DNA from 3 places in the Clostridium swellfunianum genome. Region 1 is predicted to be linked to each of the others. Evidence: a T-box and tRNA genes for the amino acid it is inferred to sense, from the RefSeq annotation. Region 1 holds a T-box; the other regions hold tRNA genes.
The links. A T-box is a leader RNA that pairs with one kind of tRNA and senses whether it is charged. The one in region 1 lies ahead of proS (proline--tRNA ligase), so its partner is inferred to be a tRNA-Pro.
Positions count from the first base shown of each region.

Region 2: it has a tRNA-Pro gene. The T-box ahead of proS (proline--tRNA ligase) is inferred to sense a tRNA for this amino acid. The anticodon was not compared.
Region 3: it has a tRNA-Pro gene. The T-box ahead of proS (proline--tRNA ligase) is inferred to sense a tRNA for this amino acid. The anticodon was not compared.

Region 1 covers NZ_JAMOFV010000006.1:846,542-856,365, forward strand. The annotation lists gene NBE98_RS03885 (lysophospholipid acyltransferase family protein) at 1-766, opposite strand, end outside; gene NBE98_RS03890 (hypothetical protein) at 1,027-1,212, opposite strand; gene NBE98_RS03895 (LytR/AlgR family response regulator transcription factor) at 1,472-2,236, shown strand; gene NBE98_RS03900 (sensor histidine kinase) at 2,223-3,488, shown strand; gene NBE98_RS03905 (cyclic lactone autoinducer peptide) at 3,491-3,634, opposite strand; gene NBE98_RS03910 (accessory gene regulator B family protein) at 3,662-4,225, opposite strand; gene NBE98_RS03915 (BlaI/MecI/CopY family transcriptional regulator) at 4,417-4,791, shown strand; gene NBE98_RS03920 (M56 family metallopeptidase) at 4,793-6,739, shown strand; gene proS (proline--tRNA ligase) at 6,798-8,195, opposite strand; T-box leader at 8,290-8,503, opposite strand; gene NBE98_RS03930 (pyridoxamine 5'-phosphate oxidase family protein) at 8,716-9,180, shown strand; gene NBE98_RS03935 (FadR/GntR family transcriptional regulator) at 9,210-9,824, shown strand, end outside.
Region 2 covers NZ_JAMOFV010000006.1:2,164,292-2,174,115, forward strand. The annotation lists gene coaBC (bifunctional phosphopantothenoylcysteine decarboxylase/phosphopantothenate--cysteine ligase CoaBC) at 1-317, opposite strand, end outside; gene rpoZ (DNA-directed RNA polymerase subunit omega) at 319-537, opposite strand; gene gmk (guanylate kinase) at 518-1,147, opposite strand; gene remA (extracellular matrix/biofilm regulator RemA) at 1,147-1,422, opposite strand; gene NBE98_RS10135 (YicC/YloC family endoribonuclease) at 1,438-2,316, opposite strand; gene NBE98_RS10140 (aminotransferase class I/II-fold pyridoxal phosphate-dependent enzyme) at 2,501-3,649, opposite strand; gene NBE98_RS10145 (asparaginase) at 3,768-4,784, opposite strand; gene NBE98_RS10150 (cob(I)yrinic acid a,c-diamide adenosyltransferase) at 4,907-5,470, opposite strand; gene NBE98_RS10155 (hypothetical protein) at 5,589-5,750, shown strand; gene NBE98_RS22445 (hypothetical protein) at 5,787-5,915, opposite strand; tRNA gene NBE98_RS10160 (tRNA-Pro) at 6,018-6,093, opposite strand; gene spoIVA (stage IV sporulation protein A) at 6,186-7,664, opposite strand; gene NBE98_RS10170 (NAD(P)H-dependent glycerol-3-phosphate dehydrogenase) at 7,751-8,755, opposite strand; gene der (ribosome biogenesis GTPase Der) at 8,757-9,824, opposite strand, start outside.
Region 3 covers NZ_JAMOFV010000006.1:1,180,977-1,190,800, reverse strand. The annotation lists gene NBE98_RS05450 ([Fe-Fe] hydrogenase large subunit C-terminal domain-containing protein) at 1-1,312, opposite strand, end outside; gene NBE98_RS05445 (4Fe-4S dicluster domain-containing protein) at 1,420-1,860, opposite strand; gene NBE98_RS05440 (DUF3789 domain-containing protein) at 2,046-2,252, shown strand; gene NBE98_RS05435 (asparagine synthase) at 2,365-2,550, shown strand; gene NBE98_RS05430 (nitroreductase family protein) at 2,689-3,465, shown strand; gene NBE98_RS05425 (hypothetical protein) at 3,610-3,750, shown strand; gene NBE98_RS05420 (hypothetical protein) at 3,821-3,973, shown strand; gene NBE98_RS05415 (hypothetical protein) at 4,171-4,596, shown strand; gene NBE98_RS05410 (hypothetical protein) at 4,643-4,828, opposite strand; gene NBE98_RS05405 (hypothetical protein) at 5,077-5,265, shown strand; gene NBE98_RS05400 (GNAT family N-acetyltransferase) at 5,363-5,905, shown strand; tRNA gene NBE98_RS05395 (tRNA-Pro) at 5,910-5,985, opposite strand; tRNA gene NBE98_RS05390 (tRNA-Pro) at 6,189-6,264, opposite strand; gene NBE98_RS05385 (hypothetical protein) at 6,552-6,872, opposite strand; gene NBE98_RS05380 (transporter substrate-binding domain-containing protein) at 7,201-8,001, shown strand; gene NBE98_RS05375 (amino acid ABC transporter permease) at 8,045-8,698, shown strand; gene NBE98_RS05370 (amino acid ABC transporter ATP-binding protein) at 8,691-9,413, shown strand; gene NBE98_RS05365 (PAS domain-containing sensor histidine kinase) at 9,459-9,824, opposite strand, start outside.

The sequences.
Region 1 (9,824 bases):
TATTTTTATTAGACCTCATGGCTTTTTCTTTGCCGCAGCCCGGGCACTGATGAAGAATATTGTGTATGTTTTCAGCTATTTTTTTATGCTTAAAGCTTACTTTTTTAATCCTGTTCCATTGGTAGTCGTTATAGTAGATAGAGCTGCATACAGCAGAATGAATTTTTTCGATACTAAGTTCCTTAATCTGCTCTGCTGACAAAACTTCCTTTGTGTTAACCTCAATACACCCTCTGTGGGGAAAAGAAGTCCAACGTGGCTTTGACAGGTAAGCTCCATTAGAAACCACCGCTGCTACTGGAACCTTATACAGCTTAATAAGTTTTGCAATTGAATCGGAAATTGTGTATTGGCTGCCATCGGTGGAACGTCGTCCTTCAGGGTAAATAACAAGAATTCCTCCTATGGCTATTACTTTGTTCATCATTCGTACTGCCCTAGTATCTTTATAGGCTTGAACCTTGGGCACGATTCCTGCCAGTTTCAAAAGAGGCCTAAGTATGGGAATTCTAAAATAGTGGTTTGTACCAAGAATATTTACCTTGTGAGGATACATAGTGGCTGTAAGTATGAAAGGATCAAGTGCTGAAGGATGATTTGCCAGCACTATATAAGGAGCCTTCATATTTTTTAAGGAACTATTGTCGATTTTGATTCTGTATTTTATTTTTAAAAATATATAAGAAAGCTTGGCAACCATGAAATACAGAATCCTATTTGGAGCATTGCCATAATCAAGTTTATTCATTTGCTTAGTTTCATTCATAACTATGTCCCCCATATTATTACTAAGCTTAATTAAAGGTAATTAAGCTTTGCCTCTCCTTATTAGGATAGCTTACTATTTATGTTTACGCAATGCTTAGAACTATTAGCATTTCTTAAAAATAAAAATTTAACTAACTATTGAAGTAATGGTAAATGCTGTGATATAATAAATGAGTGAGCGGATTGCTTGACAGTGCAATTTAGCTTATGAACTTTTAAATAGTTTTACTAGAATAGGCAATAGGAAGCTTGGCGGAGCTACTTATTGCTTTCTTTTTTATCTAGGTTTAAGGTAATTTCAGAGGAAAATTCATCAGGCTTTATGCTTGTCTTGGATTGAAATAAAGCCTTCATTATCTCCTGCTTGTAGCAGAAGCCAAGCAGCATAGCAACAATTCCCAGCATTGTTACACAAAGAACAGCAATAATAAAATTTAGATTCACAAGACCACACTCCTTTTATATTTTTATAAACAAGTGCAATCCGCTCACATTTTGAAGAGATTTGAAAAAAGGTATATGTTTGTAATTTAATTGTAGCACATATAGATTTTGGTATATTGAAAATTGCATAAAACTTCTAATTTTTGTCATCAAATATTTAGACAAGCTAATTTTGTTATAAAATTTAGGAAGGTATTTCCAAATATTTGTAGAATATTTATATCCATGACAAATTTGTATAAAGGGGTATGGTGAATATATGTACAATATATTAGTTCTAGAAAATGATTGTATTCAGTTAAGAACCCTGTCGGAAATAATAAGGCAAGCGGGTGACATGTTCAATGTATATGAAGCTTCTAGTATTTCTGAGGCTTTTGAAATAGCTGAGCAGGTGAGAATAGATCTTTTTTATATCGATATCAATTTAAATGAGGACTCTGGTCTTAATTTTGCTCTAGAAATGAGAAAGAAGGATAGGTATAAGCTTACTTGGATAGTTTTCGTAACAATTTATAAGGATTATATGCTTTCTGCTTTTAAGAAAATCCATTGTTATGATTACATTCTAAAGCCTTACAACAAGCAGTATATACAAAAGCTAACAAGGCTTCTGCTTTCAGAGGGTAAGGCTCAGGTAGCGGTAACAGCGGCCAGGGAAAAGTATATAATTGTTGATGTTAAGAATATACAGGTGAAAATTTATGTCAGCGAGATAATCTTCGTTGAGGTTTTTATAAGAACTTCAATTATTCATACTATAAATGGAGCTTTCACTATAAATTACTTATCGCTAAAAAAGCTATATTCCATGATAAATGATGAAAATATAATTCAGAGTCACAGGTCTTTCCTTGTTAATACAAAATATATAAGCAAAATAGAAAAGACTACTGATAAAACCTCCTATAAGATTTATTTTTACAATACCAGTGAAACTGCATTGCTAGGCTATAACTATAAAAAAGCTATTCTGGATAAATTCAGCAATGGGCAAGGTGGGGAGATAATTGAGCGGTTATAAGATATTCATTCTTGCATTCCTTGAATTGGCAAGCTTTATGCTGCTTTGGAATATCTTTAATAAAAAATATGAAAACAGGCTGTTTAAAAGTACTGCAATAGTAGTGTGCGCTTCTATAGTTGTTGTTATAACAAGCCTCATTTATCCTCCAATACAGTTTTTCACTAACTATCTGTTTTTATTTTTGTCTATTAAGCTGGCTTTTAAAAAGAACATAAAGTATTTGCTGCTGGAATTTGGACTGGTATTATCTATCTTTGGAATAATGCAGCTTAGTTTAATAGTTTTAATTAGATTGCTCAGCCAAAGCTTTATGTCAAAAGACATATTTACAAACTATCTCATGGCAAACTTTATTTGCATGCTGCTTAGTCTAAGCGCTTACAAATTTACTTCTTATGGAAGACTCTTTATATTTTTTAAGCAGGAAAGCTCAAAAATATACTTTTTTTCTGTAAACCTTCTTATTTATATATTTATAGCGAAATGGGTATGGAATTTTAAAAGACTTGAATTTCTAGACGAGATAGCTTTGTATCTTATCATACCTATAATTTTTATTCTGGCAAATCTGTTTTTTATGGAATATCATATGAAAAATAAAGAATTAAAGAAGTCTTTAGAAGAATATAGAAAATATTCTCCAGTTATTGCAGAGCTGCTGGAGGATGTACGAAGAAGGCAGCATGATTTTAAAAATCATCTAAATACTGTATACAGCCTTGTGCTTGTAGCTGATGAGCAAAATTTAAAAGAAGAGTTAACTAAATATATTGCTTCTCTAAATATGTCTTTGGAAAACATGGAGAAGATACTTCAGATAGACAATACTGTTGTAGCGGCTATTATATATAATAAAATAAATGAAGCTTCAAAGCATGATATTGAATTCAGCTATAACATTCAGGGGGAATGCCGCTTTCCTTTTAAGGATCATGAGCTTTCTGAGATTTTGAACAATCTTTTGGACAATGCCTTTGAGGCGGCTGTAAATTTAGAAAAGGGTTGTAAGAAGGTATTTTTAAATTTAGGCTATTTTGAGGACAACTGTATTATAGAAATCGGCAACACAGGAAGCAGGGTTGAAGCAAAAGATATAGGGAAAATTTTTAATGCAGGCTATACAACAAAGGAAGGCGACAATAGAGGCTATGGACTTTACAACGTAAAAAAGATAGTTGAAGGCTGTAATGGCAAGGTTCAACTATCTTATGAAAACAACTATACAGTTTTCAGTATAAAATTAAAGTGAAATTAGTCTTCTATTAAGCACTCAGGTATTTCTGGTTCTCCTAGAAATAGGAAGGAACCATAGAAGGGCAGCAGGAATGCACTCACTCCAAGGCATAGTGTGCAAGCTACATTTTTAGCTCTTAAGCTTTTCATTAATTTTCTCATAATAAACCTCCTTAAGTTTGGAAAATTTTAATACTTTGCTTTTTTAACCAGCATAAGCTGTATATTTTGTACAATGATAGTGCTGAAGCCGCAGTTTACATAAGCTGGAGCTTCTAAGTACGACAAAATAACAATCCATAAAGCTGTAGATATGGCTGCAATAAGCTTGTACTTCAGCTTTATTTTTTTGTCTTTTATAGGGCGTCTTACGCTGCATATTGGTGCCTTTACCAAGACTATAGCAAGACTTGCTATGCCGGAAAGCACATAGCAGACATAAGGAAGCCTTGGCATTAATGGCGCAGCTATGCTGGTAAAGGAAAACATCAGAACTGTTAAAAGCAGACAATTAAGAGCTCCCTTTACATGAACTCCTCCAGCAAACACCCTAATAGACATTAAGATTACAAGAGAAAAATAAAAGTAGCTTTGTCTATGTATAACACTAAAAAACAATAATAGGAAAATAATTTTAAAGCCTTCACTTAAAATAACACTTAAGGCATACTGTATTTTAGCCCTATCTTTGGTGTTGTCATAAGCCTCGGTGCATATGAAGGAGGTAAGCTGCAAGGCTATTTTGTCTATCATATTAAAGAACCACCTAAAATTCATTTAAAGAAGCTTCTTTATATAAACATATGACTTGCAAAGTAAATTTAGTACAAGCCTTCTTAAAAATATTACTTTTTTAATTGACTTCCACATATTGACTCAAAGAGGTTACAGGTGTAAACTAATCTTATAAGGTTACACCTGTAACCTAAAGGAGGTATAAGTACATGAACAAGCTTGCTTCAAAAATAACGGACTCAGAACTTGAAATAATGCGTGTATTGTGGGAGGCTGGGGGAGAGCTTCCCATTGCGGATATTAGAAAAACACTAGAGGAGAAAAGCAAATGGGAAACTTCAACGATTAAGACTCTTCTTAGAAGGCTTTGTGAGAAGGGCGCAGTTGAAGCTGTAAAAAAAGAAGTGTTCTATTACAGTCCTTTAGTAAGTGAAGCTGAATATAACGATTATATTACTCAAAGTTTGATTGATAAGCTATATAGCGGAAGTGTAAAAAATCTTGTGGCATCGCTTTTAGGTAGCAAAAAGCTTAAAGCTTCAGAGATAGAGGAGCTTAGAAGCATGTTTAAGGTAGGTGATTAGCATGAATGGCATTATTAAGCTTGTGCTATCACTTTCCTTGTCTGGAAGTATACTTGCAATGATTATTTTTGCTGCTAAACCCTTTATAAAGCACAGAATCTCAAAGGCTATACAATATTACCTATGGATTATTGTACTTTTTAGGTTGCTGCTGCCCTTTTCCTTTGAGCAAAGCCTAATGAACAAGGCTTTTTATGGTGAAAAAGTCTCATTGGAAATAAGCAGTAAAGGTTCAGCTCCTGAAATAGCAGTAATAAATGAAGGAGCTGCTGCAATTCAATCTAATGATAAAGAAAATTTCACAGAAGTTTTAAATAAGGCAAGCATTTATGATTTGCGGACAATTTTAATCTTAATAAATTCTTACAGCGTACAATTGTGGCTTATTGGAGCAATAATTGTGTTTGGAATCAACTTATCCGGTTATGCAAGATTTTTAAGGTGCATAGAGAGATCAAATAAACCAGCAACCTTGGAAGAAAACAGGCTGCTCTCAGCCTTGTTTAGAGGACGTATGGATGTAAGACTAGCAAGAAATAGGTTAATTAAAACTCCAATGCTTATAGGGCTAAGAAAACCCTGTATCCTAATTCCAGATGAAAATTTTGATGAAAAGCAGCTAAAAAATATTCTTTTGCATGAATTAACTCACTTCAGGAGGTTTGATATAGCAGTTAAATGTGTGACCATTGCTGCAGCATCCATTCATTGGTTTAACCCATTGATGTATTTTATTAAAAGGGAGATTAACCATGCCTGCGAGCTAGCATGTGATGAGGCTGTAATAAAAAGTTTAAATTCTAAGGAAAAGCAAGCCTATGGAGAGACACTAATATCTATTGCTGCAGATAATAAATGCCCAAGTGGCTTATTTGGTGCTACTATGGCCGAAGATAAAAACAAGCTGAAGGATAGACTGGTTTCAATTATGAAGTACAGCGGTAAATCCAAATTTGCTGTGGGAATTTCTATATTTATATTGAGCCTTGTGATGGCAGGCTCAATCTGCTTAGGTGCGGGAGTAGGGCATAAAAGGCAACCTGAAAGGCTATCTGCGGCTAGTTATAATTTAACGGAGATTTCTAAATATAAAACACCATATATAGGCAACAACTCTAAGGTTTCTGCCATAGCTAACCTGATGCCCGCGCCAAACAGCTACTATAGGCAGAGATATATTTCAATGGATACGGATGAAAGGCCTTATAAGCTAAAGGTATACTATGAGTCAAAATATGGGACGTCAGATGACAGCAAAGGCTATACTATTGATCCTTTCAGCTCTGATTTTTCCATTATGCAAAAGAACGCTTTAGTTTTGTTTTGCATGATTGGTAACTTGGAGGAAGCAACCTTTTACTTCCGTGATTCTAATTCTGATGGAAAACTTGTTGAAGAGGCTTATACTTCAGCTTTTACCTTTACAAAAGCCTCAATTGAAGAGAGCTTTGGAAGCATTTCCGATATTGAGAAAAATATAAAACTTCTTGAAAAGGCCTTGCTTTCTGATAAAGCCTATAAGCAGTCATTAGAAGCTTCAAAGGGAAATTTTACGGCGCTTGATAAATTGCCTAAGCATTATAATGCACCTGTTTCTTTAAGCAATGGGGATGTAGTATTTTATAAGGGTGAAACCTACAATTCACAAAAGCTTACAGCATTTTATGAAAGCTTTAAAAAAAGAAAGGCAGATACCAAGGAAATGCAGAGAATAACAACCTATGCTAAAGGCAACGACGCTTTAATATACGATATAATTATTGATGGCTTAGAAGTAAAGCTATTAGTGGATTATACAAGGTCTGAACCAGGTACTGCTTCAAATAATGAGTTAAATGAATACAAAATAGCTGACATAACTAAGAATGAAAAAGAGGATAGCATCAGCTATTCAATAGTGACAGCAGATAATAAGGGCATGTTTACCTTTTCCGTTTATGATAAATAAAGTGCTTTAATGCAAAAAAGGTGTTCTAAGTTTTTTAGAACACCTTTCGCATTTTTGATTAGTAAGCTCTGCCCCAGTAAACAAGCTTTTTAGCTGGCTTTCCGCAGCATACACAGGTTTCAGCAACCTGCTCTTGTTCAAATGGCATACATCTTGAGGTGGCAGCAGCTTCTTCCTTAATTTTGTCTTCACAGGCTCTGTCTCCACACCACATAGCTTTAACAAAACCAGTTTTATTATCTAGAATGTTTCTAAATTCATCCATATTAACAGCTGTAGTAGTTTTTTCATTTTGAGCAGTTCTTGCTTTTTCAAGCAAGGATTTTTGAATATCTTCAAGAATTTCTGGTATCTTAACTTCTAGTTCATCTAAAGATACAACTATTTTTTCTCTAGTGTCTCTTCTAACTAAAACAGCTTGATTGTTTTCTATATCCTTTGGACCGATTTCAAGTCTTAATGGAACACCCTTCATTTCATATTCGCTAAACTTCCAGCCTGGTGTCTTGTCGCTGCCGTCCATTTTAACTCTGACAACTTTGTTTAATCTATCCTTAAGCTCTGCTGCCTTTTCTAAAACTCCAGCCTTGTGCATTGCTATTGGAATTATAACAAGCTGAGTTGGGGCAATTCTTGGTGGAACAACAAGTCCGCTGTCATCACCGTGAACCATTATCATAGCTCCGATAAGTCTTGTAGTCATACCCCAGGAGGTTTGATGTACGTATTGAAGCTTTCCGTTTTTGTCAGTGTACTGGATGTTGAAGGCTTTTGCAAAGCCGTCGCCAAAGTTGTGGGAAGTTCCGCACTGCAGAGCTTTGCCGTCATGCATTAAGCTTTCTATAGTGTAGGTTGCATGTGCACCTGCAAACTTTTCCTTGTCAGTCTTTTGACCTTTTACTACGGGTATTGCCAAGTATTCTTCGCAAAGCTTGCCATAAACGTTAAGCATTCTTATTGTTTCTTCTTGAGCTTCTTCTGCAGTAGCATGAGCAGTATGACCTTCCTGCCATAAGAACTCTAGTGTTCTTAAAAATGGTCTAGTTGTCTTTTCCCATCTAACAACGGAGCACCATTGATTATATAGCTTTGGAAGATCCTTATAGGATTGAATTATCTTTGAATAATGGTCGCAGAATAGTGTTTCTGAAGTTGGACGAACGCATAATCTTTCTGTTAATTCCTGACTCCCACCGTGAGTTACCCAGGCAACCTCTGGAGCAAAGCCCTCTACGTGGTCTGCTTCCTTTTGAAGCAGGGATTCTGGAATAAACATTGGCATATATACATTCTCATGTCCAGTTTCCTTAAACATTGTATCCAAATTCTTTTGAATGTTTTCCCAAATTGCATAGCCGTATGGTCTTATAACCATGCAGCCTCTAACGCTTGCGTAGTCAACAAGCTCAGCTTTTTTAACAACGTCTGTATACCACTGCGCAAAATCCACATCCATGGAGGTTATGGCTTCTACTAATTTCTTTTCTTTTTCCTTACTCACAATTATCACCTCAAATTTATTTTGTGCAAAAATAAAAGCTTCAAGTCCCAAAAGGGACCGAAGCTTAGTCGGCGGTACCACCCTAATTAATGCAGAACAAAAAGACTGCATTCACTCGGTTCTGTAACGGCAGAAATCCGCTGCAGCTTAATTCGCTGCAGAACTCCGAGGCGGGTTCAAAACAAATCTCTAGAAGCCTCACACCAAGCGGCTTCCTCTCTGAGAAAGATTACATCTTTACTATTCCTCTTCACAGTTTAGTAATATTTACACTTACATTATAACAATGATAGAGCAAAAAGCTTATTGTGTCAATATTATATGATTAAAATATATAAATATTTACAGCTCACAACATTTAATTAAGCTTTATTGAAGAGGATGGAGTTATTTAAAATGAAGTTATATTAAGGGTTGACCGATTCAAAAGCTTTTCCTATAATTGTATTAACATAATATGATAGGGGATGTCAAAATGTTTAAGCCCATGAGAAAAAGTGCTAGAGAAATCTTTGATAAGGATATAATAGAAATATTACAGGAAGGAGAATATGGCGTGCTGGCAACCATAGGTGAAAATGGATATGCTTATGCAACACCGCTTAGCTATGTGTATTATAACGATTGCGTTTATTTTCACTGTGCTGTGGAAGGAAGCAAGCTTGATAACATAAGGCATAATAATAAGGTATCCTTATGCGTAGTTGGAAAAACAAAGGTGCTTCCAGCTGAGTTCAGCACAGAATATGAAAGCGTAATAGTTTTTGGAACAGCTTCTGAGGCTGAAGGTGAGGAAAAGAAGGAAGCTTTATTGGCTATAGCAGACAAGTATTCTCCCGAGTTTAAGAAGGAAGGCTTGCTTTATATAGATAGAGCTGTAAGCAAAACTTGCGTGGTTAAAATACAAATAGATAAGATGACTGGCAAGGCAAGAAGATAAATATAAGAATATATAATATGAGGTACTTTATGTTTACTCCAGTAAAAAACACAAAGGTTTACGAGCAGGTTATAGAGCAAATTAAAGAAATGATTGTAAGCGGAAAGCTAAAAAAAGGCGACAGACTTCCGCCTGAAAGAGATTTGGTGGAGCAGCTTCAGGTGAGTAGAACTTCTATAAGAGAAGCTATAAGGGCGCTTCAGATTATTGGACTAGTGGAGTGCAGACAGGGCGGAGGGAATTTTATAAGAGAAAGCTTTGAAAATAGCTTGTTTGAGCCTTTATCCATAATGTTTACACTTCAAAACAGCAAACCTCAAGAAATACTTGAACTTAGAAAAATTATAGAGGTTGAAACTGCTAGAATTGCAGCTGAAAAGATTAAAAATGAAGATTTAGAAGCAATTAAAGCAATAATAGAGCAGATGAAAATAAGCGAGGATAATGAGTATAGTGCAAAGCTTGATACAGAGATGCATTATAAAATAGCCCATGCTTCGGAAAATTTTCTGGTAGTAAGCGTATTGAGCGCAGTGTCTTCACTAGTTGATGCCTTCATTAAGGATGCTAGAGAAAAGATACTTAAATATCAGGAAAACAAAGAAGTATTACTTAAGCATCACGAAGACATATACAGTGCCCTA
Region 2 (9,824 bases), 1.3 Mb from region 1:
AGCATATCGTCTGCAATACCACTTGCTACTTTACCTATAACATTTGCAGTTGCAGGAATAATAAGCATTAAGTCCGCTTTCTTAGCAAGAGAAATATGCTGTATCTCCCAAGCCTTAGGTTCAGCAAACATATCTGTTACAACCATGTTTTGACTTAAAGATTGAAAACTAAGCGGATTGACAAACTTTACTGCGCTATCTGTCATTATTACATTTATATTTATATTGTTTTTTCTGAGACTACTAATAACATCTAAAGCTTTGTAAGCAGCAATACCACCGCAAACTCCAACCACCACAGTTTTTTCAGAATTCATGCTATTTAATTCCTTCTTTCACTGTTTCGTATACTATTTCACCTGAATAAACCTCGTTTATAGCTACAGTTAAAGGCTTATTTTTTTCTGTATCGATTAATGGTTTACTGCCATCTATTATTTGTCTAGCTCTCTTTGAAGTTATTATTACCAATGAATATCTGTTGTCAACTTTGTTTAACAAATCTACTATAGATGGATTAATCATAGAGTTGTTCATGAATTGACTCCTCCTTTGAATTTAAAATTGTATCTTTAATTCTATCTACTCTACATCTTTCTGCGACCACAATGCTTTCTATTTTCTTTACTGCTTCTTCAACTGTATCATTAACCACAGCATAACTATATTTTGATACATAGTTAATCTCTTTATAGGCAGACTTAAATCTAGTCATCAGAGATTCTGGAGTCTCACTCCCTCTTCTTATTATTCTTTGTTTTAATTCTTCCATAGATGGCGGAAGAATAAAAATGAAAATCCCCTCTCTAAATGCTTCTTTAACTTTTAACGCCCCTTGTATATCAATCTCTAAAATCACATCTTTGCCGCTTTCAAGTACTTTTAAAACATTAGATTTAGGAGTTCCATAATAATTTCCATAGACCTCTGCATATTCTAAAAAATCATCTTTTTCAATTCTTTGCTTAAACTCATCCTTAGTTATAAAAAAATAGTTCTTGCTGTCAATTTCTCCTTCTCTAGGCTGTCTGGTGGTTGCTGATACTGAAAGCCAAAACTCATTGTTATCAAGAAGAGCTTTGCATATTGTACCCTTCCCTGCTCCAGAAGGCCCTGAGATAACTAATAAAAGTCCTTTTTCTTTCATTATTCATCTACCTCATCAATTTCCACTTCATCCTTATTAGATGATAATCTATGTGCAACAGTTTCAGGCTGAACTGCTGACAAAATTACATGATCGCTGTCAGTTATTATTACTGCCCTAGTTCTTCTTCCATAGGTAGCATCAATAAGCATACCTCTATCTCGGGCTTCTTGAATTATTCTTTTTATTGGTGCTGATTCAGGACTTACAATAGCTACAAGTCTATTTGCAGAAACTATGTTACCGAAACCAATATTTATTAGCTTAATGCTCATTCTAATCCTCCTAGCTTACTCAACATTTTGAACTTGCTCTCTAATTTTTTCTATTTCATTTTTAATGTTTAAAACTATATTGGTTAATTCTAAGTCGTTTGCTTTAGAAGCAATGGTATTTGCTTCTCTATTCATCTCCTGTATAATAAAGTCTAATTTCCTGCCTATAGGCTCAGCAAGCTCAAGAGTGTCTTTCATTTGGACTATATGACTGTTAAGCCTCACTATTTCTTCATCAATATTTGATTTATCTGCAAATATTGCTATTTCCATTGCCATACGACCTTCATCAAGCTTAGCATCATTCAAAAGTTCTTTAACTCTTTTTTCTAATTTTTCCTTATATTCCACTAAAAGTACAGGAGCTCTTTCGACAATCTTAGCAATATGGTTATTTATGTAATTGCATCTTGATAATATGTCTTCCTTTAATTTTAGCCCTTCTTTTTGCCTCATAGAAACAAGCATATCAATAGCAGCATTTAATGATACCGATATTATATTCCATAAGGTCTCAATATCTTCTTCCTTTTGGTTTAATGTTATAACATCAGGAAACCTTGAAATGAGTGAAACGGAAATATCATCTCTTACTTCATATCTATCTTTGATTTCTTTAAGACATTTAATATAGCTATCAGCTAGAGCATAATTAAAATTTGCAGCTACATCATTTGAGGCAATAATATTCTGTGTTACATAGACATCAATCTTACCTCTATTAATCTTTTCAGATAGAGCTCTTCTTATTCTATCCTCTAGAGAAGCTAAATTTCTAGGCATTTTAATATTTAAATCCAAATATCTATGATTAACGCTTTTTATTTCTACAATAAAACTTCTTCCATTTTCTTCTGTACTTCCTCTTCCAAATCCAGTCATGCTATTGGTCATAATAAGCTCATCCTTCCGACCCATTATTAAGTTCACACCTAATTATACATAAACCATTCATAAAATTGCAAGATAAATTTGCTTATAAGGTTAATTTTGGAGATATTTAAATCATATTAAATTTTATTTTTAAAGCATAGATGGTTTTTTTAGTTAAATCCATCTATGCTCTAGAAGAATTTTTTTAATAACATCTTAAATTGCTCATTATTTTATCTATTTCGTACTTATCTTTAGTTAAGGCTATTCTAAAATAGCCTTTTCCACACTCACCAAAAGCTGTTCCAGGTGTTACAACTATCCCAAAATCATTTAATAATTCTTCACAAAAGCTTTCAGTGGTATAATTCTTTGGGACTTTGCACCAAACATAAAATGTGCCTTCGCTCTTATAAAAATCGATATTATGTTTACTAAGAAGTTTTTCAGTTAATACCTTTCTCTCAAGATATACCTTTCTTATATCATCAACATACTTACGGCTAAGTTTTAACGCCTCAATTGCTGCATATTGAATAGGAATAAACTGACCAGAATCTACATTACTTTTTATCTTTAATAATGCTTTTATTATATCTCTATTTCCTACAGCATATCCAATTCTAAAACCAGTCATGTTATATATTTTAGAAAAAGTTCCAAATTCTATACATTGTTTTTTGCTATCAACCTGTAAAATACTCAATGGTTTTTCCCCAGGCCTTAGTATCTCATTATAGGCACCGTCATTTATTACAACAATATTTTTTTTGCTGCAAAATTTTAAAGCATCTTTGTAGAAGCTTTCATTTGCTACCGCCCCGGTAGGATTATTTGGATAATTAAGCATCATAAATTTACTTTTTTCTAAAATTTCATCCGGTATATTTAGCAGTTCTGGCAGATAATTGTTTTTCTCTTCAAGTTCAAACTTGAATGTTTTTACCCCCCAAAGACGACAGCAAGTTTCGTAAACAGGATAAGCAAGCTTCGGTACTAATGCATAGTCGCCAATACTGCATAAAGCAGGAATTACGTTATTTAATCCTTCTTTTGAACCGATTAAAATCAGCACCTCATTAACATCTAGTTTTACAGAATATACATCATTATAATATTTAATAATGCTATTTTTAAGCCCATCTACACCAGAGTAAGGAGGGTATTTATTATAATCTTCTATACCCAGTCCTCTAATAAGTCCGTCAATTATATTATTTTCAACTGGCAAGTCTGGATCACCAATGCTTAAATCTAAAAGAGTTTTTCCACTAATTAATAATTTTTTTTTAATCTCATCGAGCCTTTGAAAATGATATTCAGACAAAGAATCTAATCTATTATTAACCTTCATTGAATATTCCCCCAAAAGATAGTTTTTTATCATACTATTCATTTGAACAGCTAATTGTTACTGGATTTGAGGCATGAAAAAAGACTGAAATGCATATAAACATTTCAATCTATACTAATTAATGATATTGATAATGTCCTGACTCAAATATATCCTTAATAGCAGCCAGGTCATTAGTCTTGCTTAAAGCCAGCATTAGCTTTATTCTCGCTTTTTGACCAGGTAAGTTGTCCCCAAAGATAACACCGAGGTTTCTAAGCTCTTTTCCACCACCATGATATCCATAGGAATCAAGAACTCTACCTTGAAAACATCTCGACACTAATACTACTGGAACTCCTTTTTCTATAGCTCTCTTAATTCCATCAACCATACTTGGAGGAATGTTTCCTCTTCCAAAAGCTTCAATTACTATTCCCCTTGTTCCTTGATTTAAACAATAATCTATATATTTTGAATCCATACCTGCAGCGCATTTTATTAAATCTACATTGGACTCAATATTATGCGTAAAGATATGATGTTTCTTAAGACTATCTCTATAGAAAATAACCTCATTGCTATCTACGATTCCTATAGGCCCAAAGTTAGGACTTTTAAACGTATCTAAACTCATGGAATTTGCTTTAGTAACTTCACTTGCACAATTAAGTTCATCATTCAAGCAAACAAGCACTCCTCTATTTTTGGACTCATCCGAAATAACCGTACATATAGATGCTGCTAAATTTGCTGGACCATCATATCCTAATTCAGAGCTATTTCTCATTGATCCAGTTACTACAACTGGCTTCTCGCTATTAATTGTCAAATCTAATAGAAACGCAGTTTCTTCTAAAGTATCTGTGCCATGAGTTACTACAGCACCAGTTATGTCTTCCCTATCTAAGAATTTCTGAATGTATTTAGACAATTCCAGCATTGTTTCAGGAGTCATATGTGGTCCTGGCAAATTAGAAAAAGTATATGACTCTATTTGAGCAAATTTTTCTATTCCAGTAACCATTGACATTATTTCCTCTCCAGTAAGAGTAGGAACTGCAGCATGAATCCTAGGATCGACTTTCATGGATATTGTTCCGCCATTAAAAATTACTGCAACTTTTTTTTCAGTGTTGCTATTGCTAACTTCCACCTTTAACACCCCTTAGAGTAATATAATTGATTTGAATTAATTGAAATAATTCTTTCACACATTATATATTTTACAATATTTATTTCATAAAGTCATCATTTTTATAGCAACACTAGAATTTCTTATTGATTTAGGATCATTGGCTCATCCTTATACCCTTGCAACTCATTTACAAATCTGCTAACAGTAAAAAAGTAATCAGATAATCGATTTATGTACTCATAGCTTTTAGGATAAAACGAATCTTCTAAAGCTCTTACGTAAATTCTTTCAACTCTCCTGACTAATGTTCTCAATGTATGTGAAAAGGCCGCTATCTTGCTTCCAGAATAATAAATAAATGATTTCATAGGCTCCGTCTTATCAACCATATAGTCTATCTCATTTTCTAAAATACTAATTTCGTCGTCTGATATATACAATTCTGTAAACTCCGTTGAAATTTCTATGCCAATTAGATAAAGGTGATACTGAATTTTTTTAAGGATTTCATCTAATCTTTTTTCATTTTCTGCTTTAAAATCACAAAAACTTGATTTTATAAGACTTCTTAGAAGTCCTATATTAGCATTTATTTCATCTATTCCGCCTTGAAGTTCCATTTCAATGTCTGCTTTTGAATACTTTTTATTAAGTAAGTTTGTAGTAAATCCTTTGTCTCCAGTCTTAGTATAAATCTTATCCATGATATTCCTCTTTTCTTATAAAAATTTAATATAAGAGTATATAATATTTGTCTTTGCTTAAAATAAAAACATACCTACTAGATAGATATTGACAACCTATCGCCAGGAGGTGATAAATATGATAAATATACCAGTAATGAATGATGTTGATAATTTAAACAACAATATTGATGATACCCCACAAGATGATATAGTTTCTTATGATTACGGTGATAATTTGACTGCAAAGCTTGGAGGAAAATATGCAAAAATAATCGAATACTATGAAAACAGATTGTAAAAAACCGGAATTTAAAAGAGCTTGTTAAAAGCTCTTTTAAATTTTAGGCAATCCCCTTACTGGCTCTGTTGCATCTGGTTTTACGTCTAAGGTTATAGGATTAGCTCTCTTTTCATTAGTAGTTTTATTATCATTTTTTCTTTTCTTTTCACCTTTTGTTGCCATATTATCATCACCTCAATAATATGGTACCCAAGCTTAATAATTCATATTCTATAAATAATTATAAAATAAAGCTCATAATCATATGATTACAAGCTTTTCCTATGGTCTGGGTAACAGGATTTGAACCTGCGACCTCTAGAACCCCATTCTAGCGCGCTACCATCTGCGCTATACCCAGATAACAACATTATTATAGCACAGAATAAATAAAAATCAATATAAATTAGGCATACTTTGGTAGGTATGCCTAATTTAATACATAACTATGAATTAAAGTATTATGCAAATCAAGCCGCCATTGCCCTCATTGATAATTTTTTGAAGAGTTCTTTGAAGCTTACTTTGAACGTCTTCAGGCATTTTATATAACTTGTTCTGAAGCTCCTCTTTTACGAGTATTTCTAATGGCTTTCCAAACATATTGCTTTGCCAGATTTTTGATTTATCATTTTCAAATTGTTCAAGAAGCGACTTCATAAGTTCTTCACTTTGCTTTTCTGTGCCCATAATAGGTGATATTTCAGTCTCAATATCAGCCTTTATAAAGTGAAGAGATGGTGCGCTTGCCTTAAGCTTAACAACACATCTACTTCCCTGCTTCACAAACTCAGGCTCTTCAAGCTTCATTTCAGATAACTGAGGAGCAACCAAACCGTAACCAGTTTCTTTTACGTCTTTTAAAGCAGCTTCTACCTTATCATACTCAACCTTTGCTCTGTGTAAATCGTGCATTATTGATAAAAGTTCATTTTCACCTTTTATTTCATATCCACATACTTCACTCAGAACTCTGTAGAATAAACCGCTCTTAGGATTGAAACCTACACGAGCTGTTCCATTTCCCATGTTCATCTCACTCAGGTCTGCTACATCAAGAAACTCAACTTCTTTGAATTCGTCAAGCGAGCGTTTAATATCTCTAACCTTAAATATTTTTTTACACATATCCTTTACAAGGTTAAAGAAGTTAGCCTTAAGCCAGTGCTTAGAATCTAATTTTTCAATCCATTCAGGTATGTCTATGTTGATTTCAGCCACTGGGAATTCCTTAAGTACAACCTGGAAGACAGTTGCTATATCTTCTTCCTTCATATTAAGTACATCCATAACCTGAACAGGAACATCATATTTTGCTTCTAATTCTAGTTTTAGAGCCAATGTCTTAGGATCATTAACACGTGCTGAATTTAAAATAATAATAAATGGCTTATTTATTGCTTTTAATTCATTTACAACTCTTTCTTCAGCCTCCGTGTAATCCTCTCTTGATATATCAGTTATGGAACCATCAGTTGTTACAACTAGTCCTATTGTTGAGTGCTCGTTTATAACCTTCTTTGTGCCAATCTCTGCCGCCTCTTCAAAAGGTATTTCATGATCATACCAGGGGGTTGATACCATTTTAGCTTCATTTCCTTCTGTATAACCTGAAGCTCCTTTAACAATATAACCAACACAATCAACCATTCTAACCTTAAATTTAGCCCCATCTCCTAGCTTAACTTCTACTGCTTCATTCGGAACAAATTTAGGTTCAGTTGTATGAATAGTTTTTCCTGATGCACTTTGAGGCAGTTCATCCTTTGCCCTTTGTTTCTTATAGGAGTTCTCAATATTGGGTATTACCATCAAATCCATAAATCTCTTTATAAACGACGATTTACCTGTTCTTACTGGTCCAACAACTCCAACATAAATGTCTCCCTGCGTTCTTTCGGCTATGTCCTTATATATATCGAAATTTTCCAACGCATACCCTCCCAATTAATACATATTAACACTATATATATATTGGGAAAAAATAAAATTATTACAAAAAATCTTTTATTTAATATTTATATATCATAAATCTCACTCTTTTTATCACGTGACATAAGTTCGTATACTCCATGCTTTGCATCTTTACCTTCAAACAACACTTTGTGAAGCACTTCAGTTATGGGCATAGAAACATTAAGCTGTTCTTTAAGCTTATAAAATGCATTGCAGGCCTTTATGCCTTCAACAACCATGCCAATTTTAGAAGTAGCTTCTTCTACAGAAACTCCCTGTCCTATTAAAATTCCTGCTCTTCTATTCCTGCTATGCATACTAGTGCAAGTTACTATAAGATCTCCCATGCCTGTTATTCCGGCAAAAGTTTCACTTTTTCCACCAAGCTTTATTCCTATCCTCGTAATTTCGCTCATACCTCTTGTCATTAAAGCTGATTTTGTATTATCTCCATAACCTATACCATCAGATATTCCTGCAGCCAAAGCTATAATATTTTTTACTGCTCCACCTATTTCCACTCCGATAATATCTTCATTTGTATAAATTCTAAATTTATTGGTCATAAATATATCCTGAATTTTCTCGGCACTTGTCATATCTCTCGATGTAACTACTACTACAGTAGGTATATCTAAAGCAACTTCTTCAGCATGACTTGGTCCAGATAAAACCACAACAGGGCACTGGGGAATTTCTTCTTCAATAACCTGAGATAACCTTTTAAGTGAATCTTCTTCTATCCCTTTTGCTATACTTACTACTATTTGATTCTCATTAACTAACTGACTTATTTGTCTACTCAATATTCTAATGACATGTGAGGGCACAGCTAGCACAATTACATCACTTCCACTTACCGCTTCTTCTATATCTGAGAATGCTTTTACATTATAGGGAATAGTTATTTTAGGCAGATACTTTAAATTTTCTCTTTTAACATTTATATCTTCTATAACGCTTTTATCTCTGTCCCAAATATTGACTTCCAAGCCTTTTTTCGCAAGCATTATTCCTAGAGCAGTACCGAAACTTCCGCCACCTAAAAAAGTAACCTTACAACTCATATTACTCTTTCCTCTCTCTGAATTGTAGTTTTATTGTAGTTCCCTTGAAGTCAAAGTTTTCTCTAAGCTGGTTTACTAAATATCTCTCATATGAAAAATGCAATGTTTGATAATCATTAATAAAAAATATAAATAATGGTGGTTTAGTCTCAGCTTGTGTTACATAGTAAATCTTTAGTCTCTTTAAGCCAACAATAGGTGGTTCCTTCATTAAAACTGCCTTGTTTATTACGTCATTTAAGAGCCCTGTAGATACACGCTTAGAAAAGTTTCCATAGCATTCTTTAGCTACTTCAAGCACCTTGTGCACTCTCTGACCAGTCTTTGCAGATATAAAGAGATATGGCGCATAATCTATAAAGGATAAATTATACTGAAGATTCTTTTTGAAGGTATCCATAGTTTTATCGTCTTTTTCAATCAGGTCCCATTTATTAACTATAACCATTATTGCTTTTCCTTGTTCATGGGCATAACCAATAATTTTTTCGTCTTGATCTGATACACCTTCAGTAGCATCTATCATTAAAATACAAATATCAGCTCTTTCAATAGCAGCTAAAGTTCTTACAGCACTATATCTTTCAAGTTCTTCTTTTATCTTGCTTTTCCTTCTGAGTCCAGCCGTATCAATAAGCAAAAACTTTCCTATATCTGTTTCTAGTACACTATCTATTGCATCACGCGTAGTTCCAGGGATATCGCTAACTATAACTCTTTCTTCACCTAAAAGCTTATTAATAAGTGAGGATTTTCCTACATTAGGTTTCCCAACCATAGCTATCTTAATATACTCATCTTCTTCACTAGAAGAATCATCTTCTGGAAAATAAGATACTACTCTGTCTAGCATATCACCTAATCCTAAGCCTTGTGATGAAGATATGGTAATAGGATCACCTATTCCTAAATTATAAAACTCATAGGCATTGTCTTCTTCCTTTAGTGAGTCCACCTTGTTTACAACTAATACTATAGGCTTCTTACTTTTCCTAAGCATCTGAGCAACTTCTGCATCAGCACCTGTAAGGCCCTCTTTACCATCAACAATAAACACTATAACGTTAGC
Region 3 (9,824 bases), 330 kb from region 1:
TGTGCATAAAATCTTCAACGGAATCTATGTCAAGCTTGTTAAGAATCTTGTTCATGGTGTCGCTATCTACAGCTACTTTTATATCTGAGTTATAAGCAAAAGCATTAACTCTTTCTCGACCTTCTTCCTTTGGAATGATTGCTTTAGGACCACCTACGCAGCCGCCTATGCAGCCCATTCCTTCTATGAAGTTTGCCTCTATATGACCTTCTTTTGCATCAGCAAGCATCTTTTTACACTCAACTACTCCATTTGCTTGAGTAGTAGTAAGCATTTTGAATTTTTCTGGGAAGATTCTTTCTATAGCATCACTAACAGCTTTAGATACGCCTCCAGTTCTAGCGTAAAGTCTTCCTCCCATGGAAGCATATTCGGTAGAATAATCCTCAGGCATAGCAGCAGGATTTATATCAAGGGCTTTAAAAATATCCATAACCTCTGCAAAGGTAAGTACAAAGTCTATATCTCCAAGCAAATCTTTTTCCTTTGCCTCAGCTTTTTTAGCTATGCATGGTCCGATGAAAACAACTTTACAGTTGGGATTTAGCTCCTTCATAACTCTCCCAGAAGCAATCATAGGAGATACAGAAGGGGAAACGTGTTTTACCAAGTCAGTATATACTCTCTTAAGCATTGCAACCCACATAGGACAGCAGCAAGAGGTAATCATAAAATCATCCTTAGTATGAACATGCTCATCAAATTCTACGGCTTCTTTTAAGGTAAGCATATCTGCAAAAAAAGCTACCTCCACCATTTCGGTAAACCCTATTTTTTTAAAAGCGCTTCTTAGTTTATAGATTGATACATCTGGACCAAATTGACCTTGTATTGCAGGAGCAACTGCAGCAATTACAGGCACTTTTTCTTTTAACAAATTGACAAAAGGAATAAATTCAACCTTATCTAATATTGAGCCAGTGGGGCAAGCCTCAACGCAAAAACCGCAATCAGTACACTTATCTTCATCTATTGAAGAGGTGTGTGTTTCTTCATCTATAAAGATAGCGTCAAATGGACAAGATCTTTCGCACATAGTTTTTCCTTCGATATCAACACAATCCATTGAGCAAGTCTTAACTTTATTTACAACCTTATGATCAATGTGATAATTTTCAATAGATTTTTTCAAATCATTTACATAATTATCAGTAAAGTCTAATTGAACGCCGCATAGAGAGGATATTACTCTAGCTAAGTCTTCCTTATTAACCTCTGGATCTGAAAGAACGCTTTCGAGCTTTGTTTCAAAACCGCCTTCATAATAAACCTTCACAAGCTCCTTGAATAAATTGCTATATTTAGCCTTCAAAATACCATCTCCTTAACAAATGGGGCTACTTTAATATACTAGTATATTTTGTGAAAATAGTATCTTTTTATACAAAAAAACGAGCCGTAAAGGCTCGTAAAATTCTTTTATAAGGATTTAAGCAATGGAATAAATTCGATCTTGTCCATATAATTGCCATAAGGACACGCATCAACACAAAAGCCGCAATCAGTGCACTTTTCATCATCTATAAAGGTAGTATGTTTTTCTTCATCTACTACTATTGCATCAAAGTGACAAGCTTCCTGGCAGCAGGTCTGCTGATTGTCTTTTTTACATTCCAGGCTGCAGGTTTTAATTTTTGTAACTACCTTATGATTTGAGCTATAGCTTTCGATAGCTTTTTTAAGTTCCTCAGCATAAGCTGTAGTAGAATATTTAACTTCTACTCCACAAAGAGCTGAAATAATCTGAGCTAACTGTTCTTTAGAGTTCTCGTTTTCTTTTAGTAAATCATTTACTGTTTCTTCAAAACGATTTTCATAGTAACTCTTCACAATAGCCTTGAATAAATAGTTTTTATTCATAATAGTGGCTCCTTTTGTTTTTGTAGAATTGTAAATATATTATAGCATAACGTTTACATAATTTCTTTTATTTCTGCAAATATTATTGAGATAAATAAAAAACATTTTGGATAAAAAGATATAATTATGCAAATAATAAGATAAAAGTATGTGATTTTCGCGGTTTCAATAAAGGAGGCAGTACTATGACAACATTGCTTTTAGTTATGGTTGGCGGAACAATTGGATTTTTTACAGCAGCACTATGCAAGGCGGCAGGAAGGGCAGATAGAAATATAGAAATATTAGAAGAACAGGAGCACAGAATTGCAGATGGAATAATACCTGAAGCACAAAAGGTGCCAGATTTGGTTGAAGAAAGTATAAGCATAGAAAAAGAAACTTTAATATAATAAATGGCTATTAAGCCAAATAGATAGCTTCTATGAAATAGTTCACTCGGATAAAAGAGCGATATTAATAGCATTATAATAATGTAATACGTTTTTAAAAGGAGGCTATATTATGAAAAATCGTGAAGGTTTAATTCCAACTTTATTGGGAACAGCTGTAACAGCAACAGCAGCAACAGCAGCAGCTACAAAATATAAATCAAAAGATACAGCTTCAATGTTAGCAGCAGGAGTAGCAGGGTTTGGCCTTGCTCATATAGTTTTAGGTGCAATAGATTTAGTAGAGCATAGAAAATAAATTCCTTTAAAAAAACATACACAGATTGGATTTTTACTTCAATTTGTGTGTGTTTTTTTTATTTTAAAGGAATTTAGTATTTTTTGTAGAACTTTATAATATATAATAGAATAGATAGTTATTGAGTTAGGAGGACAAATGGAAACAATAGATTTGCTAAAAAATCGCATGTCTCTCAGAAAGTATGCTGAAAAACCCATTTCAAGGGAGGACTTGAATATTATTCTTGATAGTGCTATGAGAGCGCCTTCAGCAGGAAACATGATGCTATATTCTATATTAGTTATTAAAGATGAAGAAAAAAAGAAAACACTGAGCAAGACCTGTGATAATCAACCTTTTATTGCCTCGGCGCCGGTAGTCTTAATTTTTCTTGCAGATATGCAAAGATGGTTTGATTATTATAATTACTGTGAGGTTAAGGAATATTGCAATAAAAAAGATTTAGAATTTGATGCCCCTGATGAGGGAGATTTAATGCTAGCAATAGCAGACGCTGTCATAGCTGCACAAAATGCTGTAATAGCTGGGGAAGCATTAAACATAGGTTCATGCTATATTGGTGATATAATAGAAAATTGGGAAATACATAGAGAACTTCTAAAGCTTCCTGAATGGGTTTTTCCAGCCGCAATGCTTTGTATGGGATATTATCCAGAGGGACAGAATCGAATAATAAGTCCTAGATTTGATAAAGAATATATTGTATTTGATGAAGAGTATAAAAGGCTATCTGATGAAGATTTTAAGGATATGTATATTGAAAGAGAAAAAAGAATAGCTCCTGATAATAAAGCAGGTGCTAGTAACTTTGGACAATTTATGTATGCAAGAAAAACTGGAGCAGATTTTTCTATAGAAATGACCAGATCTGTTAGAGAAATTCTGAAAAATTGGAGAGGGAACAAGTTATAAAGCTCAAGGCACAGTCTTGAGCTTTTTTTCATAGACTAATAGTAGACAACTATCAGATCGTAAATAGACTTTAATTTATAGCTTATAATATGAGTAAATGACCTTATGCTACTTAGTATTCCGATTAAAAGGAGGATTTTAAATATGATATTGGGGGCGGCAACTGTCATTGGAGCAGTAACGATAATTGTTATAGCAGCTTGCTTTAAGGCTACCGGAATATCAATAAATGCAACTAAAATAGAGTTTAAAAACACTGATAAAGATCACAGCAAATATATATGAATAAAACAAAGAACTCTTACTTATAATTAATATATTAGCATTAGTAAAATAGCGGCGGAGGAAAATAATAATGGACAATAGAAAGATTAATGGAAAACATAAGCTAGAAAAAGCTATTGTAGACATGATAGATGAGGGTTCTGAAGATGTAACAACTTTAAGCAGAGATACTGAAGCCAAGTACGAGTCTATAAGTGATAAGGAACTAGGCAGTGAGGAGTAAACTTAACAAAAAGTTTTAATAAAGTATATATTTACTTAATAATAATTATTTATAATAATATTATAGAAAAGCCCCTAATCCCAATTGACCCCCTAAATATAGGCAGCTAGATTTAAAATCTAGCTGCTGTTTTGTATTTAAGCTTTCTTTTTTGGATAAACTAATATTTGAAAATCATTGTAAAGGAGGAAGCTTCAATGAGGTTAAGACATAGACATAGAGTTCGTAACATAGCTATAGGAAGTGCTATTACTGCGGTGGCAGTAGGTGCAACCGCATATGGAATTTATAAATATATGAAAAGAAGCAATGATAATGAGGATTCGGAAAGCATCAAAAATGAAAACGAAAAAGTTGTTGAAAGTGCAAATGATGTTCTGATTAATAAAATTGGTGCTACTGATTCTGAGCTTCAAGAAGCTAAGCTTTTAAATTTAACTGCTTATGATTTGGCAAATGAAAAGGGCTTTAGCGAAGAACAGCTGAAGACGTTTATTAATCAGGAAAGAGTTAGACCAATAGATGAGCTTATACTTAATAGAAAAATAACCAGTGATATTGGAGAGCAGGTTAAAGAGAAGATAATTCAGCACACAAATTCATGGGACGGAAGTCTTAGCTAAATAATAAAAGCGTTCTTAGGAAAAAAACACCTAAGGACGCTTTTCATTATATGTTCTTAGGTTCTCCTGGCTTTCCTAAAACATATATGTTTATATGATCTTCAAACTCAACAGAAAAATTTCCCGTGTAAATATTTAAAAGTTTCCAACCACTTTCAAGAAGCTCATTAGCTTCTGACTGGCTGTGAGTTTCTTGAACTTTTGATATGTTAAGCAATTCTTCATTAATCATAAATAAAATCTCCTTTATAAAGCTTTAAAAATAGTTTTTACAATTTAATATAAAATATGTTGCCTATATTAACAAATTGTACAAGGAATATAGCTAGAAGCAGGAGGGAAATATAATAAAGAATAATATTTTAAAGGAGTTGCTTAAGCATGACTAAAGAAAAGAAAGCTAAAACTAAGGTTACACAGCCTAGCAACGTTCAAGAAAAACAAAGAAAAAATAGAAAAAATGATTAGGCGGGTGATGATATGATTAGAGAATTAGTTGGTGCAAGAACAATGGCGTCAGTATTTATGCCTAAAAAAAGAAGAAAGAAAACCATGCTCATTCCAAGTATGAGTACAGTGGGAATATTAGCAGGAGCAGGAATTGCTTATATGGCAATGAGAAAAAATAAAGGCAATAATGAAGGCAATAATGAAGAACAAGAAGAGTAAAGATTCTAAGGAACTTAGCTTAAACTGAGTTCCTTTTGCTTTGGATAATGAAATAATGTAAAATATTATTAATGTTATGATTTAAGGAGATTTACAAATGAAGAATTTATTGTTAGGTGAAAACATAAGATTAAGTTCCATAAAAGAAAAAGATATAGATATAATTATGGAATGGTTTGATGATTATGAATTTCTTACATATTTTGATATACTTCCAGCCATCCCGCAAATAAAAGATCAGGTTAACGATACCTTAGACTATTTTATAAAGCCACAAAACAGAGTTATATTTGCAATAAGACATAATGAAACAAAAGATATAATTGGTATTACTGGTTTTGATGATATTCAGTGGAATAACGGAACGGCAACTTTGTTTGTAGGAATAGGAGATAAAACACATACAGGAAAAGGATTTGGAAGAGAAGCGTTAAGAATGCTTATAAATTTTGGTTTTTATGAATTAAATCTACATAGAATTCAACTAAACGTAATAGCTTATAATGAAAGGGCAATAAGGCTTTATGAAAGTTTAGGCTTTGTAAGGGAAGGTGCCTATAGAGAATTTGTAAACAGAGGAGGCAGAAGAACTGATCTTTACTTATATGGACTGCTTGAAAACGAATGGAGCTTTGAATAGTTCTTGGTCGGGGTAACAGGACTTGAACCTGCGACCTCATGCTCCCGAAGCACGCGCGCTACCATCTGCGCTATACCCCGACTAAAGTTACATTATTATACAATTATTATATACAAGGCTAGTAATAAATTCAATACATACAATGGGAAAATTCTAATACATTAATGATGTCCTAAAAATCCTTGAAGACTGGATATTTTATGACATCATTAATATAAGGATTTTATTGCATTGTATATACATAGAAAATAAAAAAGAGTTATCTTGCGATAACTCTTTTTTGTGGTCGGGGTGACAGGGATTGAACCTGCGACCTCATGCTCCCAAAGCACGCGCGCTCCCATCTGCGCCACACCCCGTAGTACAGAAATAATTATATAAACTAATTGTATAAAAGTCAATGTTTTTTTGTGTAAATATTAAAAAACTAATTGCTATCTATATGGTTTTAACTGTGAAGCTTAACGTATATATGACTCAAAATAGTTGGGTTTCAACACTTTTTGAGTCATGTATACGTTAATAGTTGAATTTAAAACCTATATAATATTAAGCCAATAAGAAAAGTTAAAGACCTGAAGTTTTATATAAAACTTCAGGTCTTTAAAAATTTTAGGTCAACAAAGAAATATAAGAAACGGAAAAATTACTTTTTCTCTTCTTTTTCTTTGTCTCCATAACCTCGGGTAGGCACTGTTGAAACAACAAAGCCTACTAATATTGAAACAAGAGCAGGAGCAACAATGTTTATATACTGGATATATCTAGTTTTATAAAGAACTAAAGCGGTAATTCCTGTAATTATCAAAGATGCTAAGAATATAAGTATAACAAATTTAGCAAAGGAGCTTAAAAATTTTTCATAAAGTCTGTGTCTTGTTGGTCCGCTAACTATTCCTCTAAATATAAAATAGGACACAAGAATAAGTACGATATCTAAAACTGCAGCTATTAGAAAATTTCTCATAAAAAGGCCTCCATTTTTATAACTAATATAACATTTATAGTGTTGCCAAGTTTTATATTTTTACACAGCCAAATAAAAAAATATAAAATTATATGCACTGATTTCGAATTTCATGCATAAATATTAAATTTTCTGGATATTAACGTTTACAAAAATATAAGGATAGGTTTCTCAAGACACTGCCATTAAAGGTGTATATAGATTGGTATCGAAATAAAATAGATTATGGGTATATTTACCGCAAAAAACTTGTTGCATAAATATTAATATATATGTATAATAATTCGTGTAAGGTAAATATTTATAAAAATTCACGGGGGGAAATTAAATGAAAAAAAGATATACAAAATTAGTGGCTTTATTACTTACAGGTGTGCTTACATTATCACTTTCAGCTTGTGGCAAAAAAGAAACAACTATTGATAAAATAAAGAAAAACGGAAAGATAGTTCTAGGAACAAGTCCTGACTATCCACCTTATGAGTTTATAAATTCAAACAAAGAGGTTGTTGGCTTCGATATAGAAATAGCTAAAGAAATAGCAAAGGATTTAGGAGTTAAGCTTGAGATAAAGGATATGGAATTTAAAGGATTGCTTCCAGCTCTTCAAGCAGGAAGTGTTGACTTTGTACTTGCCGGTATGACTCCAGATGAAGAAAGAAAACAAAGCGTAGATTTCTCAAAGGTTTATTATACAGCAGTTCAAAATATCGTAGTAAGGGCAGAGGATAAAGATAAGATTAAGTCAACAGATGATTTAAAGGGTAAGAAGTTAGGAGTTCAAAAGGGAACTATTCAAGAAGATATAGCAAAAGAACAGGTTCCTGGTGCAGAGGCAAAGGCTCTTGGAAAGATTACTGATTTAGTTTTAGCAGTAAAGACTAAGAATATGGATGCTGCAATTATTGAAGGACCAGTAGCAAAGGCTTATACTAATGCAAATAAGGATATAGTTATAGCAGATATAAAATTAAAGACTGAAGAAGCAGGTTCTGCAGTAGCAGTTAAAAAAGGAAATGAAGAGCTTGTGAGCACAATAAACAAGACTTTAGATAAACTAGCAACCAACAAGACTATTGAGACTTGGGTAAATAAGGCAAACGAAGATGCTGATAAACTAGCAGAATAATTTAATTACAATTACTAATAGAGAATGAGGGAGGAAAACAAATTTGGATTTTTCATTCATGTCTAAGTATTATTCGTTCTTTTTGGATGGAGCAAAATTTACTATAATACTTGCAATATTTACAGTTTTATTTGGAGTCTTATTTGGAGTCTTATTAGCTCTGTTAAGATTATCTAAGAATAAAGTTTTAAACTTTATAGCAACCGCTTATGTTGAGTTTATAAGAGGAACCCCTCTTATGGTACAGCTTTTCATAATTTATTTTGGGCTTCCTAATCTTATAGGTTTTCCTCTGCCTGATATGCTTGCTGCTATATTGGCACTTTCAATGAATAGTGCTGCGTATATAGCTGAAATAATTCGTGCAGGAATACAAGCAGTTGACAAGGGTCAAATGGAAGCTGCTCGTTCTCTTGGAATGAACTATGGAATGGCAATGAGGCATATAATAATACCTCAAGCTATTAAGAACATTTTACCAGCACTAGGAAATGAATTTATAGTTGTTATAAAGGAATCTTCAATAGTTTCAGTAATTGGTATTGGCGAACTTATGTATAACGCTGATACAGTAAGAGGAAATACCTACAAGGCATTCGAACCTCTTTTAATTGCAGCGCTTATGTACTTTATTATGACTTTTACGCTTTCAAAGCTTATGGGAAGACTTGAGAGGAGGCTGAAAAATAGTGATTAAGGTATCTGATTTAAATAAAAGCTTCGGCAAGCTTCATGTGCTTAAGGGAGTGGATATTGAAATAAGTAAAGGTGAAGTTGTAGTTGTTATCGGTCCTAGCGGCTCTGGTAAAAGTACCTTCTTAAGATGTCTAAATCTATTAGAAGAGCCTACAGGGGGAGAGATAGTATTTGAGAATATCTCCATTACTGATAAATCTACAGATATAAATAAATTAAGAGAAAAAATGGGAATGGTTTTTCAACAGTTCAATTTATTTCCTAACATGACTGTATTAGATAACATAACACTAGCACCTATAAAGGTAAAGAAACAGTCTAAAGAAGAAGCGGAAAAAATAGCTTACGGACTTCTAAAGAGAATTGGACTTGAAGATAAGGCTAAAGCATATCCAGCTCAGCTATCAGGTGGACAGAAACAGAGAATAGCTATTGCAAGAGCGCTTGCTATGTCGCCTGATGTAATGCTGTTTGATGAGCCAACTTCAGCACTGGACCCAGAAATGGTTGGAGAAGTTTTAGATGTTATGAAAGAGCTTGCTGCCGAAGGTATGACAATGGTTGTTGTTACACACGAAATGGGCTTTGCAAGAGAAGTGGGAGACAGAGTGCTTTTCATGGATGGAGGAGTTATACTAGAGCAGGGAACTCCAGAAGAGATATTCAAAAATCCACAACAGGCAAGAACACAAGACTTTTTGAAAAAAGTACTTTAATAAATGAGGAATGAAGAATGAAATGGGGCTTCATTCTTCATTTTTTTATGTATATATATCTGAAAGTTCAATATTAATTCTATCGACTTTCATTTGGCTATCTGAAGTTATTTGCTCTGAGTCTATTCTACAGGCAGGAATTACTTTCATTGGAAGTTCAATAATGAATTCACTCCCAACCCCAACAGTACTATTTACTGTAATTGTTCCTTCGTGAGCTTCAATTAGTGCTTTAACTAAGGATAATCCTATTCCACTTCCTTCAGCTCTTCTTGTAAGCAATGAATCCACTTGCCTGAATCTTTCAAATATAACCTGAAGCATGTCAGATGGGATGCCGCAGCCTGTATCTTTTATGCTTATAAGAACGCTGCTTTCTTTAGCTTTAACTGTTACCTCTATAGTTCCACC